3 regions of the Fructilactobacillus sp. YLN 2412 genome follow, and region 1 is predicted to be linked to each of the others. Evidence: riboswitches for the same ligand, from Rfam matches in the RefSeq annotation. Region 1 holds a riboswitch; each other region holds the start of a gene.
What was found. Region 1 has a riboswitch for thiamine pyrophosphate ahead of AC0GLR_RS05935 (TenA family protein). Riboswitches for the same ligand answer to the same signal wherever they lie in the genome.
Positions count from the first base shown of each region.

Region 2: it holds a riboswitch for thiamine pyrophosphate, as region 1 does, so the genes downstream of both, thiD (bifunctional hydroxymethylpyrimidine kinase/phosphomethylpyrimidine kinase) here and AC0GLR_RS05935 (TenA family protein) in region 1, are expected to answer to the same signal.
Region 3: it holds a riboswitch for thiamine pyrophosphate, as region 1 does, so the genes downstream of both, AC0GLR_RS06980 (ECF transporter S component) here and AC0GLR_RS05935 (TenA family protein) in region 1, are expected to answer to the same signal.

Region 1 is NZ_CM183165.1:1,168,262-1,173,744, forward strand. It holds gene AC0GLR_RS05915 (NupC/NupG family nucleoside CNT transporter) at 1-420, opposite strand, end outside; gene AC0GLR_RS05920 (phosphopentomutase) at 468-1,280, opposite strand; gene AC0GLR_RS05925 (SGNH/GDSL hydrolase family protein) at 1,403-2,017, shown strand; gene AC0GLR_RS05930 (TcaA second domain-containing protein) at 2,056-3,264, opposite strand; TPP riboswitch at 3,358-3,453, shown strand; gene AC0GLR_RS05935 (TenA family protein) at 3,548-4,213, shown strand; gene AC0GLR_RS05940 (Rrf2 family transcriptional regulator) at 4,264-4,695, opposite strand; gene phoU (phosphate signaling complex protein PhoU) at 4,818-5,483, opposite strand, start outside.
Region 2 is NZ_CM183165.1:211,308-216,790, reverse strand. It holds gene thiM (hydroxyethylthiazole kinase) at 134-919, opposite strand; gene thiE (thiamine phosphate synthase) at 921-1,571, opposite strand; gene thiD (bifunctional hydroxymethylpyrimidine kinase/phosphomethylpyrimidine kinase) at 1,558-2,373, opposite strand; TPP riboswitch at 2,478-2,566, opposite strand; gene AC0GLR_RS00855 (histidine phosphatase family protein) at 2,611-3,270, opposite strand; gene AC0GLR_RS00850 (YfhO family protein) at 3,272-5,483, opposite strand, start outside.
Region 3 is NZ_CM183165.1:1,385,145-1,390,627, reverse strand. It holds gene AC0GLR_RS07005 (MucBP domain-containing protein) at 1-424, shown strand, start outside; gene AC0GLR_RS07000 (GNAT family N-acetyltransferase) at 608-1,129, shown strand; gene AC0GLR_RS06995 (MarR family winged helix-turn-helix transcriptional regulator) at 1,131-1,589, shown strand; gene AC0GLR_RS06990 (hypothetical protein) at 1,630-1,893, opposite strand; gene AC0GLR_RS06985 (cytosine permease) at 2,108-3,469, shown strand; TPP riboswitch at 3,511-3,599, shown strand; gene AC0GLR_RS06980 (ECF transporter S component) at 3,707-4,273, shown strand; gene AC0GLR_RS06975 (phosphatidylglycerophosphatase A family protein) at 4,327-4,815, opposite strand; gene AC0GLR_RS06970 (energy-coupling factor transporter transmembrane component T family protein) at 4,829-5,476, opposite strand; gene AC0GLR_RS06965 (ATP-binding cassette domain-containing protein) at 5,473-5,483, opposite strand, start outside.

The DNA.
Region 1 (5,483 bases):
TGCGTAAAATGATTCGAATTTAGGTTGACCAGTTACAAATGCCATTCCTCGACCAATCCACTTAATACAAAATGGCAAGATTCCAAAGTAAGTTAAAATATCAAACAATGGAACAATCATTAAGATTGGTAGTAAAGCTGAAGTAAAGAAGTTCATTTGTTTAACATGAACCCAGTCGGGAAAAGCAAAAGCAATCCCGGTATAAGAGATGTTTACCAGCCATTGGAATCCGCTAGCTGCACCTTTAACAATGTCTCTTCCCCAACTAAAGTTTGTTAGAAAGAACGCAATTACTAAGTTTAAAACTAGAACGATAACAACTGAACGCCAATTAACATTTTTATGATCTTTAGAAAAAAGAAATGCGATTCCTAAAAAGACCAACACTCCAATAATATTAACAATCAGATATGTGTTCATTGATTAAATTCCCCTCTTGTCCTGTAAGTATCAATTAATTTAAATTGTTACTTCATGAAAGGCAACAAGCTGTGTTTTGGCGAAATAACGCTGTCCTGTAATCCTAAAGCAGCTAATACTGTCGATCCGACTTCGCAAACATAAGGTTCTTCCTGGAAGTGATGATTTTGGGCTTTGTTATTATATAACATTGCTGGAAGAATCTTATAAGTTGAAAATCCGTCACGCGATTGAGCATCTCCTACTCGGCTGGAAACCACCATTAATAAATCATCATCATGTAAATTATTCATTAATTTACCAAGATAATTATCAACAACTGATAACTCAGACATAAAATTGTTTACCTGGTTTTTTTCATCAAATTCTTGCAAATCAGGAAGTTGTGCATAAATAAAGCCAGTTTCTACTTTTTCTAATTGATGATCTAATTCCGAAAAAGCTGCTTCATCAGTCCCAATTTGGAAAAGATTACAAAACTCTTGGGCAAACAAATAACTCAAAAAGCGGGAAATAATCACTGTTTCACTGCGTTTAGCAACTTCTTCAAAAACACTGGAAACTCGATAACTCAAAGAACAATCAAACATTTCACGCAAACCAGACAATGGTTTGTTCACGATTGATCGTGTCAATGCCAATCCATAAGTAGCAATTGGTTCATTACTGTCCCCAAAATCAGCATCTGAATAAGCCGCAAATAACCCCAGTTTATGTAACGACGGCAGAGCAAAGTCGGATGAATGCTTTAAAACGTGGGTCAACATAGTGTTCTTATCTGAATTGTGTTGTGCAGATTCCGTATTGGAGCGCAACCCCAATGCAGCTAAATCCACTAAAATTACTCGCTTATAACTCACTTAAAACCCTCCAAAAAGTAATCATCTTATCTTAATAATACCTTAAGAAACTTCTCCTAGCAATAACTCAGCTAAATTGCGTTAAAATTATCTATAAATAAATACGTAAAGGACTGATAATGATGACAAAAAAAGAAAATTTAATTCTCTTAGGCGACTCGATTACCAACGGTTTTGACGGCGAAAAAGACTTAACCCACAACGTTTCTTATTATTTGGCAAAGTTATTACCCAATTTTGAAATTACTAACGCCGGTGTCAATGCCGGTTCAATCTCTGGGAATACCGAGCGAGACTTAACTTATCAAGTTAATACACATAATTTTAAAGATTATCAAGTCGCAACCATTGCATATGGTACCAATGATTTTGCTCACTGTTATGAAACTTTGGAAATAGTTAGCCGAATTTTACAAAAGAATATTACTAAAATTAAACAGGAAAATCCTAATATCCATCTCCTTGGAATTTTACCAACTAATCGTTTTGATGGCGGCATTGACAATCTAAATGTAAGTGGATTAGCTCAATATACTTTTGCCGAACTCTTAGAGATGCTAACAAAAGTTTATCAAAAAAATAATTTACCAATTTTAAATTGGCGAAAAACCGCTCCACATCTCATTGATATTAATAACTATCGGACAGCATTAGGCGATCAGCGATTGCATCCTAATGCATCAACCTATAAAAAAATGGCTCAAGTTATCGCCAATTTTATTATTACTAATCGTTAAAAAAGCCACGATTCTTATGAGAATCGCGACCCTGTTAATTAATTATTAACTTGATCATTACTTTTTAGCACATAATCTCCAGATCCTTCACGCTGAATGACCGCACGATATTGGGTTGTTTCATGATTAGTTTGATTATCTTTATCAACATCTACACTAACTTGATATAAAACTTCTGTTTCCATGTCGCCTGCTGGTTTCAAGCTGGTAATCTTTAACTTTAAATTATCATAATGAGCTTTATCGTCATGATTATGATTAATTAAGTCAGATAATGAATGATAGGCATCCCCATTTTTCCCCTTAGCAAATAAATCGTCAACATTAGCATCATCAAGTGATTTATTATTGTTAGTACCATCATTTACGGCACTCCAAATATCATTTAATAAATTAGTGGAATCTGATTTACTAGCTACGTTAGCAAATTTGTATTTTAATGTTTGATTGTTATTTTTCATTCCAATTGATTTAACATCGCTTTTAACCGTCTTTTTATCAACTGGAACTTTTAAATAACTGGTACTATCGGATTTTATTGGAACATTTTTAACTGTTCCCTTTCCGTCAGGTCCAATCATTCCCACTTGTTTTCCATCGACAAAAATTTGGGAATTAGCTAATCCTTTGGCATTAAAATTAATGATTTTAAGTGGGATGGAAACCGTTTCGTTTTGACCGGCTATCATACTAAACTGTTTATTCGTTTTAATTGGCTGATTATTAAGATTTAAGTTCACAGATGCTGAATGAAAACCGGGCATCATAGCTGGAGCGCGTAAACTATCATTTATACCTGTATTTCCAATGATTTTATCATCAATTTTAACCGGCACTCCAGCATAATTTGACTTAATCAACGGATGGATGGCGGTTGCTTCAATTTTATAATGGGGGAAAATCAAAAAATAGTTCCCACGATGCACAGCTTTAAACCCTTGTTCTGAATCATTATTCAATAGACTTACTTTTAACTGCTTTAACGCGGCAGGATTTTGTTGGAAATAATTGATTAGCGGTTGAATGCTTGCAGAATTAACCGTGACATTTTTATCAGAAACCACTAAGTTATTAAGAATGGTTTTATTCTCATTATTTTCAATTCCTGAAATAAACTGTTTGATTTGGTTTTGTTTTGAATAATATTGTGTTCCATACCAGCCCATACCAGCCAAAATCAGTACTAAAATAATCAAAGTCATCCAGAAGCCTTTATGGGATTTTTTTATTCGGTGTTTGCGTCGCATCTTTTCATCTCCAATACAAGTTGTTTTATTCTACCAAACATCTATTAGTTGTTAAACTCTTGTTTTACCGTTATACTAGCAAAGTATTTAAAACTAAATAGTTTGGGGTGCTGATTTTTTTCAGCTGAGATGATACCCGTTGAACCTGCTCTAGTTAGTACTAGCGAAGGGAAACGTTACATATGATAAAAGTTACTCTATTTTGCTATGTAAATAAATCTTAAGTCCTCAAATTATTGAGGGCTTTTTTCTTGCCCTAGATAATATCTTGGAGGTAATAGTAATGCAAATAGCTTTTTCAAAGCACTTACAGCAACAGGCTAAGCCAATCATGACAAACATCAATCATCATCCGTTTGTGACAGGAATCCGTGACGGTTATGTCCCTAAGGCAGCCTTATTAAAATATGTTCAGCAAGACGAACAGTACCTAAAGGGGTTTATTGCTACCTATCAATCATTAACAGATAATCTTAACGATAACCAAGAAACCCAATTAATGAAAGATACTGAAACTGAAATCGGCCATGAACATTCGCCCCACGAAATGTTTTGTGAAATTGCCGGAGTCAATTATGATGATCAAGCAAATAAACCAATGGGTGCAATTACCAAAGGATATTTAGAGCATATGCAAACAGCAGCCGATTCGGGTTCGCTCTTAAATACCTTAGCAGCTCTGACCGCTTGTCCATGGACTTATACAGTATTAGCGAAGAAAATGATAGCGAAAGGAAAGACCGGAAAAAATAATCCCTTTACAGAATGGATTGAATTTTATGGAAAAACTAATAGTGAAGATATTGATATGTCAAAACATTTCTTTAACCGAATTGACCAACTAGCTAACACAGCAACTAATGCTGAGTTAAGGCAAGCTGAAACTTATTTTTTAGATAGTTGCCAATGGGAATTAAAATTTTGGGAACAAGCATATCCACAAAAATAATAAAGTGCTGATTAGCAGTGAAGGCTAGCTAGTCAGCACTTTATTTAATTTCAATGATTAAAAAGATCCGCCAATGTTTTTTGCTTTAATTCATTTAACATTTGCTTCTCAGTGATGTTTAAAATAGCTTTAATTTGATTCAGCATATATTCAGCTTCTGACTGATGGATAAATGATTCCGGATTAAAGTCATCATACACTTTAAAGAGGGCACTCGATCCCTCAATTGCTTCAAAAACATCATAAAATCGGATTTTATCAGCAGCTTTGGCCAATGCTAAACCACCTTTAGTTCCCTTTTTAGAATCAATCAAATCTGACTTTTTTAACATCCCTACTAATCTTTTAACACTGGGAATCGGAATATTTAAAGTCTGGGAAATTTGTTGAATGGTTAAATATGTCTCTGCTCCCATTTTTGTTTTTAATTCAATGTAAAACAAAATCTCCAATGACTGGGAAAATCCCACAGAATAAGACATAATCTAACCTCTTTCACCATAAATGTACTTTTTATGATTGTACTACAAAAAAGGAATTTATTTATAATTAACTACTTATGATTACAAACGCAAGCTCACTAATAAAAAATAGTTGATAGAGATTATCTTAATTCCTGGTCTGTTTCACCCAACTCAACTACTTTACCAGTATCACAGTAAACCAGATATTCAGCCAAATTAACAATATGATCACCAATTCGTTCCAATAATCTAATCACCATTAAATAACTCGATGCTGCTATTGCCGTTTCTGGATTAGCGAGAATTCCAGTAGTAATTACCTTCCGAGTTGTTTGATAATATTCATCAATTTTGTGATCTTCTTGGACAATTGTCGGAGCAATCCGGGCGTCAAAAGTAGTATAAGCTTCCAAAACCTGTTCTAACATTTTACGAATATGTTTTGTAATTTTAGCAATTACTTCTTCAACATCTGGCATGCGGGGATTCCCTTTAGCTTGAATAGTTTCTTTTGCAATCCCAACTGCATTATCACCGATTCGTTCCAAATCAGTACTAGATTTTAAGTAGCTAATAATCACGCGAAAATCAGTGGCCACCGGTTGTTGTAACGCAATCAAATCCATAGCTCGTTTTTCCAATTTGATTTCGTTGCCGTTCACCTCACCGTCACCGTCAATTACTTGTTGTGCCAGCTTTACATCATGGTCAATGTAGGACTTAGTCGATTGGTAAATCTGTTCACTCACATCAACACCCATGTCGGTGAAGTTTTGCCGTAATTTTTCTAATCGGTCTTCAAATAC
Region 2 (5,483 bases), 510 kb from region 1:
TCATCTTTAAAATCATTCTAACTCTTTAAAATTTAAAACAACTAAAATATATGTTAACCCTTTTAAGCCTAAATTCAACAGTTAAAAATAACTTTAAAGTTACAAAAAATCCATCTCAATGAGATGGATTTTTTTATCTTTTTTCAATTTTTAGTTGCTTAAAAAAGGTTTTATCATCTAAACTAGCTAAATTATCATATGTGTGTTGCAAAAATGTAGCAGGCTTTTTATGCTCCGAAGTAGCCAATTCTGCTACCACTGGTAAAATTCCGGTGGTATAAGCAAGTGTTTCTAATGAGTTATCAAGGCTCAAACCGGTTCCTAAAATACCATCTAAAACATCACCCATTCCCACGTTTGTTTTTAACATGGGAGCATCGTTTTTTATCAGATAAACAGTCATACCATCTGTCACAATATCAGTAGGTCCAGAAATCACAATCTTAGTCTGCAATATTTTCGCAGCCGTTTTAGAAATTTGAATTGGATCACCAGCTCCACTTCCAGCATCAATCCCATGACTTTGCCAATTTATACCTGCTAATGCTGCAATCTCACCAACATTTCCGCGAATAGTATCAATCTGTACATTTTGCAAAATTTGTTTCACTCGTTCTTCTCGCAAAGCTGTTGCACCAACCGCTACCGGATCTAAGATCACAGGAATCTGCATAGCATTAGCCTGTTCTCCTGCTCTTAAAGCACAGAGCTGTGCAGCTGGATTAGTTGATCCAATGTTAATAGTTACGGCGTTAGCTAGCTTTACCAAGTCTTTAACTTCAAGCGGATCGGCTACCATCATCGGAGAACCTCCCACATAGTTAATTCCATCAGCAACATGTTGAGGAGTAATAAAGTTAGCAATATTTAAGACAATCGGACTTGTAGCTCTAATTTGCTGAATAAAATCTTGCTTCATGTTAATTTCCTCGCTGTTTTAAAATTTGGACGGTCTTTTTAATATCTGAACTTTTAGTAATCGCTGATATCACAGCAACCCCTGCAACTTTTTCAGTTTTAAAATCAGTTGCATTATTTTCATGAATTCCACCAATCGCAACGACTGGTTTGTTAGTTTGTGCCACTACTTCGTTTAAACCCTGAATTCCAATTGGCGCTTTCACATTAATTTTGCTAGAAGTTGCAAAAATCGGTCCAACTCCAAGATAATCAACAACTGGTAAGAACGACCGACTGTGTTCTAATTCTTCTAAGTTATGAACTGACAACCCCATCATCAAATCAGGGGCTAACTGGTGAATCACGTCGGCACGTTTATCACTTTGACCAACATGAATTCCTTCAGCACCAATTGCACGAGCTAATTCATAATCATCATCGACAAATAACGGAACTTGCTTTGTTTGCGTAATGTGATGCAACTGCTGTCCTAGAGCAATTTTTTCCGCTTTCGTTAAAGTTGTTCCATCTTTTTCGCGATACTGTACAGCTGTCACTCCTGCAGCAAGTGCTTCTTTGACAATTTTTAACAATTGTTGGGGATCATTATTAGTATTTTGCGTTCCAATCACTAAATAAACTTGCAGCATCTGTGATTTAAATTTCATCATTCTCATCCTTCCAATTACCATGATTCAACGGACCATGTCCATGACCAATATACAAAGGTTGTTGAATGATACCAGCTAAATAATGATGTGCTTTATTAATGGCCGTTTTAAGATCATCGCCTTGAGCTAAATAAGCTACCATAGCTGCTGATAAAGTATCGCCGGTTCCATGAGTTCTTTCTGTGTTAATTCGAGGACTCGTCAGCCAATAATCAGTTCCATCTGCTAATTTAACGTAATCAGAAACGGTTGCATCCTGTGCATGCCCGCCTTTAATAATCACATTCAAAACTCCAAGCTGCTGAATCTTTGTAGCAGCCTGTTTTACATCTGTCTCGTTATTAATTTTTTGATCAGCTAAAATCTCTGCTTCCGGCAAATTAGGCGTTACTACATCAGCTTGTGGTAACAATTTTTCTTTGAGCGTTTTGATCCCCTGCTCGGTTAATAAATGAGCCCCGCCTTTGGCTACCATTACCGGGTCAACTACTACATTTTGTAAATGATACTGCGCTAAGTTATCTGCCACCATGGCAACGTGTTCTGCATCAAACAACGCTCCTGTTTTAGCCGCCTTAATCGAAAAATCAGCCAAAATTGATTTAAACTGTTCATTCACAATTCCTCGTGGTAACGGGTATTGTCCTTGCACTCCTAATGTATTTTGAGCTGTTACTCCTACCACTACATTGGTACTAAAAGTTTGACAAGCCTGCATGGTTTTTATGTCAGCTTCAATCCCTGCTCCACCGCCAGAATCAGTTCCAGCAATCGTTAATGCTTCTGGAAATTGTTTTTTCATGTCAATCACACTCCTTGTTTCCTAATTTAATTCAAAATAAAAAGTCCTCAGCATTGAGCTGAGAACTCGAAAAAGTTGTTTAATTTAAAAGACAAATTGTCATGCATAAATTAAGATAAGTTTCCTGCGATAGTCCGAACTATATCAGGTTCAATGGGTATAATCTCAGCTCAAGGCACCCCAACTTCTTATTTGATTGCTTTCATTTTAGCATAGATTCATTAATTTAGGTTTAAATTAGATGTTATCATCCAATTTATTATAATATTCGACCTTAATCGTATCAGGAAGAATATTTAATTTTGTAATACTTCCATTTTGGGCCGGCTGACCTTGATCAAGTTCAGGAGCATAACGATCCACAATCGAACGAATCGTCATTCCATGAGATACAATCAAAATTATTTCACCATCTTTAGTATTTTCGCGGATACGGTCAAATCCCCGATCGATTCGCGTCCAAAACTGTTGATTGTCTTCGGCATTATGGTATAAATCAGCTTTGGCAATTAGATCACGAGCTCGTTCTAGTCCAAAGTGTTCCAAAACACCCTTTTCATTGGTGATTTTAACTTGTTCTCCAACAAACTGCCACATTTGTTCCAAGTTGTCGCCTTCAAAATAACCGTGGAATTGTTCTCGTAATTCTGGGTATTGATAGGTAATAATATTAATCCCATTCGGATTTTCTTTTAAAATTTGACGTCCAGTTTCAACTGCTCGACCAGAATCACTGGTAAAAGCGGCGTCAAAAGGCAGAACAGATAAACGACGACCAGCTTCTTTGGCATCATTTATTCCTTTTTCAGTCAAAGGTGAATCAATCCAACCTTGAACTTTGTTATAAAGGTTTAAATATGTTTGTCCGTGACGAACTAAATAAGCTGTAACTCCCATTTTATTTCTCCTTATTTTTGTTTTTTCTTCTAAAGTAGATTAATTCCCCAACAACTCCAAGAATACCAAGCACTGTTAAAATAATGCCTACTAACAATCCAGGAGTATGGTATGTGAATTCTAATTTGTGTTTTCCAGGTTTTAACTTAATTCCAGTTAAACCGTTAACTACTTTCTTAAGTCTAACAGGTTTTCCGTTATCAGTAACCTGCCATCCCTTATCATAAGGAATACTAATCAATAATTGTAGACGTTGTTTAGTGGTTCGGACAAATCCAACAAAATGATGACCCTTAAATTTCAATTTTTGTGGATCTTTAACTTGGAGTTTGTATGGCTGAGTATCTTTTACAAATTGATTGAATTTATTTTCATCAAACCCTGCTAAATCACGATCTAAATGCTTAACCTTCTGATTTGAATTAAAGGTAATCGTGTATGACTGACCTTTTTGATAACGTCCCACTCTGATAATCTCTGCTCCAAGCTGATGATAAGCAGTTTTTAAGGGTTTTCCATCAACCTTAATCCGTAAAAATTGATTAGGACTGGTTGTTGGTGAATCAAAGTATTGAATACCATTCATTTGCGGGGTAGTTTTAACCGTATATTGATATCCATGACGCTGTTTTTCAACTTGAACGTGGTTGATTTGGTTCGCCACAAAATAATTTTTCTGACTTCCCGCTTCTTTTTGGACTAATGAGTTCAAGTTTTTAAATACATTATTCTGTTCAAAGTGCAATCCGTTAATCTTATCGGAAACAGCATAACCAAGCCCGTTAAAGCGATTATCACGACGAGTATAATATTGCCCATTACGGTTAATCTGAACGTGATTATCAATATTTAATAACTGATTAGTCACCGGCATCGAGCCATTAACACTAATTCGTCGTTCATTACGACTGTATAATCCTAGTTTAGACAACGAATCGTGCGTATGAACATTTAGGGAAGATGTATAACTATTAACGCCAAAGAAATTATACAAAAGCGAATCATTATATTGATTGTAGTTAATGTTAAAACTTTTGCCATAAAGCTGGTTATTTATATTAGAACGCCCAAATTGGTGTTTGCCGGTTTGTTCTGTCTTAATAATTTTGGCAGATTGATCAAAGGCATGAGCAAACCGTTTCTGGCTACCATACTCATGCGTTCCGCCTAATGACATCCAAGCATTTGTACCCATTTCTAAAGCTACTAATACCAACATTAACCACCAGACTCTATTACCATAATGATTAATGGCGAGTAGGAATAAGACCGTTGCCAAAATAAACAATAAAGCCCAAGGCAAATGCCAGTAACTCGCAACGTAAAATGGAGTTGACCAGCCAAACTTGCCCGCTATGAAATATTCGATGGCAGCTGAAACATAACCCAACGTTACAAGTCCAGCTATAATTGCTCCAGCTTTAACAACTATTTGATTATTTTGAAACGCTCCCTTTAGATAAGCTTCATACCCAAGCATAATTACAACAAAACTCAGCATATAAACTTCTCGGAAAGGAAATCCAGCTGGCATTTGGAACATATGCCAAATTGTATCAAAGGTTGAAATCAGCATTCCAAAAAAGATTGCTCCTACTAGCCAGTAAGAAGCATGTTTTTCTTTTTTACTAACTCGTTTTGATAACCAGAAAACAAAAAGGCCAATTTCAAATAACGATCCAATAAAGAAAGACGGTTCGTGATTTAATCTTCCCACAAAGTTAGTTGCCCCAACGCCTAAACTCACAAATGCTGAAGGTAAAAACCGCAAGGTAGGTAAGAAACTAACTAAACTAAGACTTCCCTTTCCTGTTGATAGCATTCCAACAATCGTGGGAATCAACATGAAACATGATAGCATCGCCGCTAAAATCGAACTAATTACATATTTACAGGTCATTGCTCCATGTTCACGCAAATAATACCAAAACTTAGTTCCAGCAGGTCGATGAAGTAATACTAGGTAAACGAAGTAAATGACAGAATAAATACACATCATGTAACCCATGTAATAATTCAAAATGATAGCAATCGTCAAAGCAGCAACGTAACAGCCCCATTTACCTTTAGTAAATAAACGTTCTAGACTCAAGGTTAACAAAGGAAGCAGCATTAAAGCTTCCAGCCACATAAAATCATAAAAATACATTGCCACAAAACCACATAATCCATAGGCAATGGCAGCTAACACTTGTTGGATATCTTGCCGATGA
Region 3 (5,483 bases), 220 kb from region 1:
ATTGGATAATCCGGTAGTTCCTCCAACTGATAACAACGGAAATGGTTCTCAAAATCCAGCTGAACCAACTAAACCGACTGATGATAATGGTAACAATGGTTCTCAGTCTCCTACTGAACCAACGACTTCGCCTAATGATGGAAGCAATCTTCCTGCAACTAAAACTAACAATCAATCTAATGAAGTAACACCTGAGATTTCAGAAAACAATGGAAATACGCATCACGTTAATTCATCAAGCGATGAAGCTCAAACTACCACGACTGAAACAGCTCCAACCACTTCTACATCTAATAAAGCAACTGCTTTGCCACAAACTGGTCAAGACAAGGATAATAGTTTGTTAGAGATGATTGGTGCACTCTTACTTTCAGTTTTAGGAATCTTTGGTTTAAATGGTTTCAAAAAGAAAAAGGAAGATTAATTTGAATTAATAATAAAAAGCGTTTCGTAATCTCTAATGATTATGGAGCTCTTTTTTATTATTTTATATATTAGAGTATTGTTATTTAACTAAATATCGGTTAACTTATCGATTATATATATTTTAACTTTTGTTGCATTTGCAACCTAACTTAAATTAAAATGAATCTAAGAGGTGATAAATATGGGGCAACTTGAAATTAAAAAAATTTCATTAGCACAATTAGCTGAATTACAAAAAATTAGCCGACTTACCTTTGCTGATACATTTGGTGCTGCAAATACGGAGGCGGACTTAACTAAATATCTTGATGAAGCATATAGTAATCATAAATTAACAAAAGAGTTAAATAATCCCAAGTCATTTTTCTATTTTGGCTACATTGATCATCAACTAGCTGGTTATTTAAAACTAAACGTTGATAAGGCACAAAGTGATAATGTAAGTAGTAATAGTTTGGAAGTAGAAAGAATTTATATTTTGCCAGCTTTTAAACGTCATGGATTAGGTAAAAAATTAATTGAAGTTGCTGAATCAATTGCTAAACAAAAACAGAAAGATAACCTTTGGTTGGGAGTGTGGGAAGGCAATCCAAAAGCAATTGCCTTTTACCAAACTCAAGGGTTTGAACGCATCGGTCAACATACATTTGTGGTCGGTGATGATCCGCAAACCGATTATTTAATGGAAAAGAGCATTAAATAAAATGGCAGAAGTTGATATTTTAAAACTAATTACTGAAATTGAACACGGTTTATCATCAATTGCTAATAAAGAATTTAAAACGATTGGTTTAACTAAAGGAAAATTTCAGTATGTTAATCGAATTGCAGAAAATCCAGGCATCACTCAGGCAGAATTGACGGAATTATTAAAAGTTGACAAAACTACTGCATCGCGTGCCATGCAAAAGCTGCTTGATGAACAATTAATCGTAGGCAAATTTAATGAAAATAACAAACGACAAAAACAGTTTAATTTGACTCAAAAAGGGGAACAGGCAGCGAACTTTATTGCATGTGAAAATGAATATTCAGCCCAACAAGTTATAGCTGGATTATCGAAGACAGAACGACTGCAACTTCAAAAATTATTGACAAAAGTTGCTGAAAATACTGGTAGTGAATGGGAAAAAGTTAAAAACGGATTTAAACGCAAGTATTAAAAAAGTCCTAGAGTACATTAACTTGTACTCTAGGACTTTCTTATTCAGTCACACTTTGATTAGCTTCGGTATTGGAAATAGCAATATATTTATTTTTACGTTTGGTAATAAAATAAACATAGGAACCAATTGCATAACGACCTAATCGGTCAGGGCCAGTTACGATAGCACGACTAACTTTATCATTAATCTCGATTACATCATTACCAATAACGTTAGCAATAATCTGACCGCGATCATTTCGAATGCCAATCTTTACCATCCCGATACTTTGACTCTTATAAAACGGTTCTTCAATCGTCATGAGAGTTACCTCCTTCTAATGTAATTTTCAAAGAACATGCTAAACAATTTAGCAGCTTAATTATAACATTACTAATCTAAATAATTGTTGAAACTGACTTTAGAAATTAGGTTTATTTTTCAACTTTTAACTTGTGCACAATTCTGTTATACTTAAAAAAACGATTATTGATATAAAACGGAAACAAAATGTTAATATTTTGGAGGAAACTATATTGAATAATAGTAAATATGCTTTTAAACCTATCCCGGATAGCGAACGAAATATGACTTATTGGGATATGTTTGCTACTTGGTTTGGTGCTAATGCCAATAATGGAACGTGGTTTATTGGTGGAGTAATTGCCGCTTGTGGTTTGATAGGCGGACTTGGTGCAACTTTAGTTGGAGGACTGATTGCTTATATTTTCTTGAGCATGATGGGATATGCTGGTTACGAAACTGGTGCATCGACCACGGTCCTTTCCCGTGGATCATTTGGGATTCGTGGGAGTATTATTCCTACATTGATTAACATCACATTATTTCTAGGTTGGACAGCAGTTAATACATTTATTGCTGCTACTTCTTTGGCATTTATTTTCCATAGTTTCTTTGGATGGGCATTGTTTGGTCATCCAGGTGGTAACTTTGGGATTATTGTCGGAATCTTAGTGATGAGTGTGTTACATGTTTTGAGTATCATTGCGGGTCAACGTTCGGTTCAATTAGTAGAACGAATTGGAGTTATCTTAGTAATTATTTTTGTGGTTTTAGAAACAATTGTAGTTTTCAAAAATGTGTCATTATCTGATTTAGCTCATTATCGTTTGCCTGCTAATGAAAAGATGCCATTTGGAGTTGGAGTTGATACGATTGCTGCTGCCAGTTTAGGCTGGGTTATGGGTGGAGCAGATTTTACTCGATTTACCCGTAAAAAACATATCGCTATCAGTGCTCCTTATTGGGGTGCAATGTTAGGCTTACTAAGTTTTACTATAATTGGGATTTGTACCACGATTAGTGTTGCAATGACTTCTGGTGTTTATGATGCCAATAATTCTGATCCTAGTATTATTGCTAACAAATTAGGTTTAGGCTTTATTGCTATGATTGTTATTGTTTTGACGAGTATGACTGCCAATGCCGTTAACATTCAAGCAGGAGCTTCAGCATTTAAAAATGTTTTTCATAAGGTTAGCTTTAACAATGCTTTGATGATTATTACGATTTTATCAATGCTATTAACATTAGTTCCTTTGATTAGCGGGAGTTTCTTAGCTTCGTTTATTGCCTTTTTAGATTATACTGGCATGTTGTTAGGACCTATCATTGCAATTATGATAATTGATTATTTTATTTTGAACCGTAATCATTACACGGTTGCTGATTTATCTGATGCCAATGGTAAACTTTGGTATCATGATGGATTTAATTTGGTCGCATTAGCAGCGCTAATTATTGGAGTTATTTTCTATCTTTTGATTAAAAATCTAAATATAATTAAAGATACGATTGGAGCAACTTTTATTACAATGGCAATCGTTGCGATTGTTTATTATATTGGCAGTAAAGTATTTGATAAAGATGATAAGTAAGATTGTTATCTTCTGTTAGTATGTTATAATGGAACTATAAAAATATTAAGTTGGGGTGCCACGAGCTGAGATTAAACCCATTGAACCTGATATAGTCAAAACTATCGCAGGAAACTTATCCAATTTAGATAATTAACGATTGTGTTTTTCACAATTATAAAATTGATTTTCTAAAGTACTCAGCTCATGGTTGGGTACTTTTTATTTTGGAAAATTATATTTTTAGAGGAGAAAAACATGAAAAAATGGCTTGAGAGTTGGCATTTAAAAAGCATCATTATGGTAACTTTGATAGGAGTTGTATGTGGGTTAGTATTTTGGGTAATGGATCCAATTTATACTGCACTAACTGCTATATTGACACCGTTAGGCTTAGCTCCATTTACCAATGCAATTTTGATTGGTTTTTGGACGATGGGTGGACCATTAGCATTAATGATAATTCGCATTCCTGGATCTGGATTATTAGCTGAATTCTTTGGGGCTGTCGTAGAAATGCTACTTGGCGGTATTTGGGGAGCAGCTACTTTAATTTCTGGTTTAGTTCAAGGATTTGGATCTGAACTAGGTTTTGCTTTTACTGGCTATAAAAAATACAACTGGTTTGGTATGACTTTATCAGTTATTACAACAACGGTGGTAACGTTTGGTTGGGAACTAATTAAACATGATTATGCTGGTTTCAGTTTTGGCATGATTGCAGCATTGTTTGTGGTTAGTTTGATTTCTGTTTTTCTCTTTAGTGGAGTTTTGACCATGGCAATTGCTAAATTGTTAGAACGAACTCATTTGATTGAAAAATAAATTTAAAAAAATGACTTCTGATTTTTTCAGAAGTCATTTTTTGTTGGAGAGAATTATGAATCAGCATGGGCTAGTTTAGCAGATACTGCTGCCACTAGTGCTCCCACTAAATCATCAATAAAAGTAGTAACATGTTGAGAATCATGGTCTAATTTTCTGATGATTCCTGGTTTATTAAGATCAATTTCATTGAAATTAGTCATACCGATGGTTCCATAAACGGTCGCAATTGGAAGCGCTAAAACTTCATCAACTCCGAAAACACCGAGATCATGACGAATAATGCTAGCTAATGGTTCTTGTAATTGATGCTGATTAGTTAAAGTGTCGAGCTCTAAACCCACTAACGCATGATCTAAGACCTCTCGTTTGTGTAAGACTGTTTTAGTAATTTCGTCTATTTGTGTTAGTGAAGGAACGTTACTATATTGTTTTTGCAAATTATAGGCAAGTTGTGAGATGGTTCTGATGGTAATTCCATGATTTTTCAAAGATTTACAAACAAATTGATATGCTTCTTGATCTGGATATTTATAATTCATTGTTGTACCTCGTTTAAATTGAAAATGCTAAAATCTGGACAATTATTAGAATTCCAATAAAGATTAGCATGTCCTTTTTACTAATGACGACTTTGGTAATGAAAGTACGTGGTTGATTTTCAACAAAACCTTGAGATTGCATAGCTTGTGACAGGTCTCCTGACCATTGTAAGGCAACTAAGAGCGCTTTAAAATATAAAGTTGGTTTCCATGGATTTAATTGTTCACCACGCATATTTCCATTGGCGCGAATAATCTGAATTTCGTATTTTAAACGGGGGACTAGATTGATAGCTGCGAGAACGCCGTAGACAAATTTAGCGGGCACATGAAAATTTTGTTCTAGGGCTTGGGCTAAGCTAACGATGTAGGTGGTTAATGAAAAGCTTAGTCCCAAGTAGACATAGGCATAAAGACGAGTAAAAAGGACCATCCCCATATAAAGTCCGTGGCTGCCATAATATAGTTGGGAGAGAAAGATTCCCACGGCTGGGACAAATGCAATCAGACTAAAAATAGCAATCGTTTTAAAATGAACTCGGTGCCAGAAAAGGTAAATTAGGGATGCAGCAATTAAAAATAAATTAAGCCAAATGTTGGTTAAAAAAGAAATTTCAAATGCAATTATGAAAACTAATAATAACTTTAATGCTGGATTCATTCCAGGT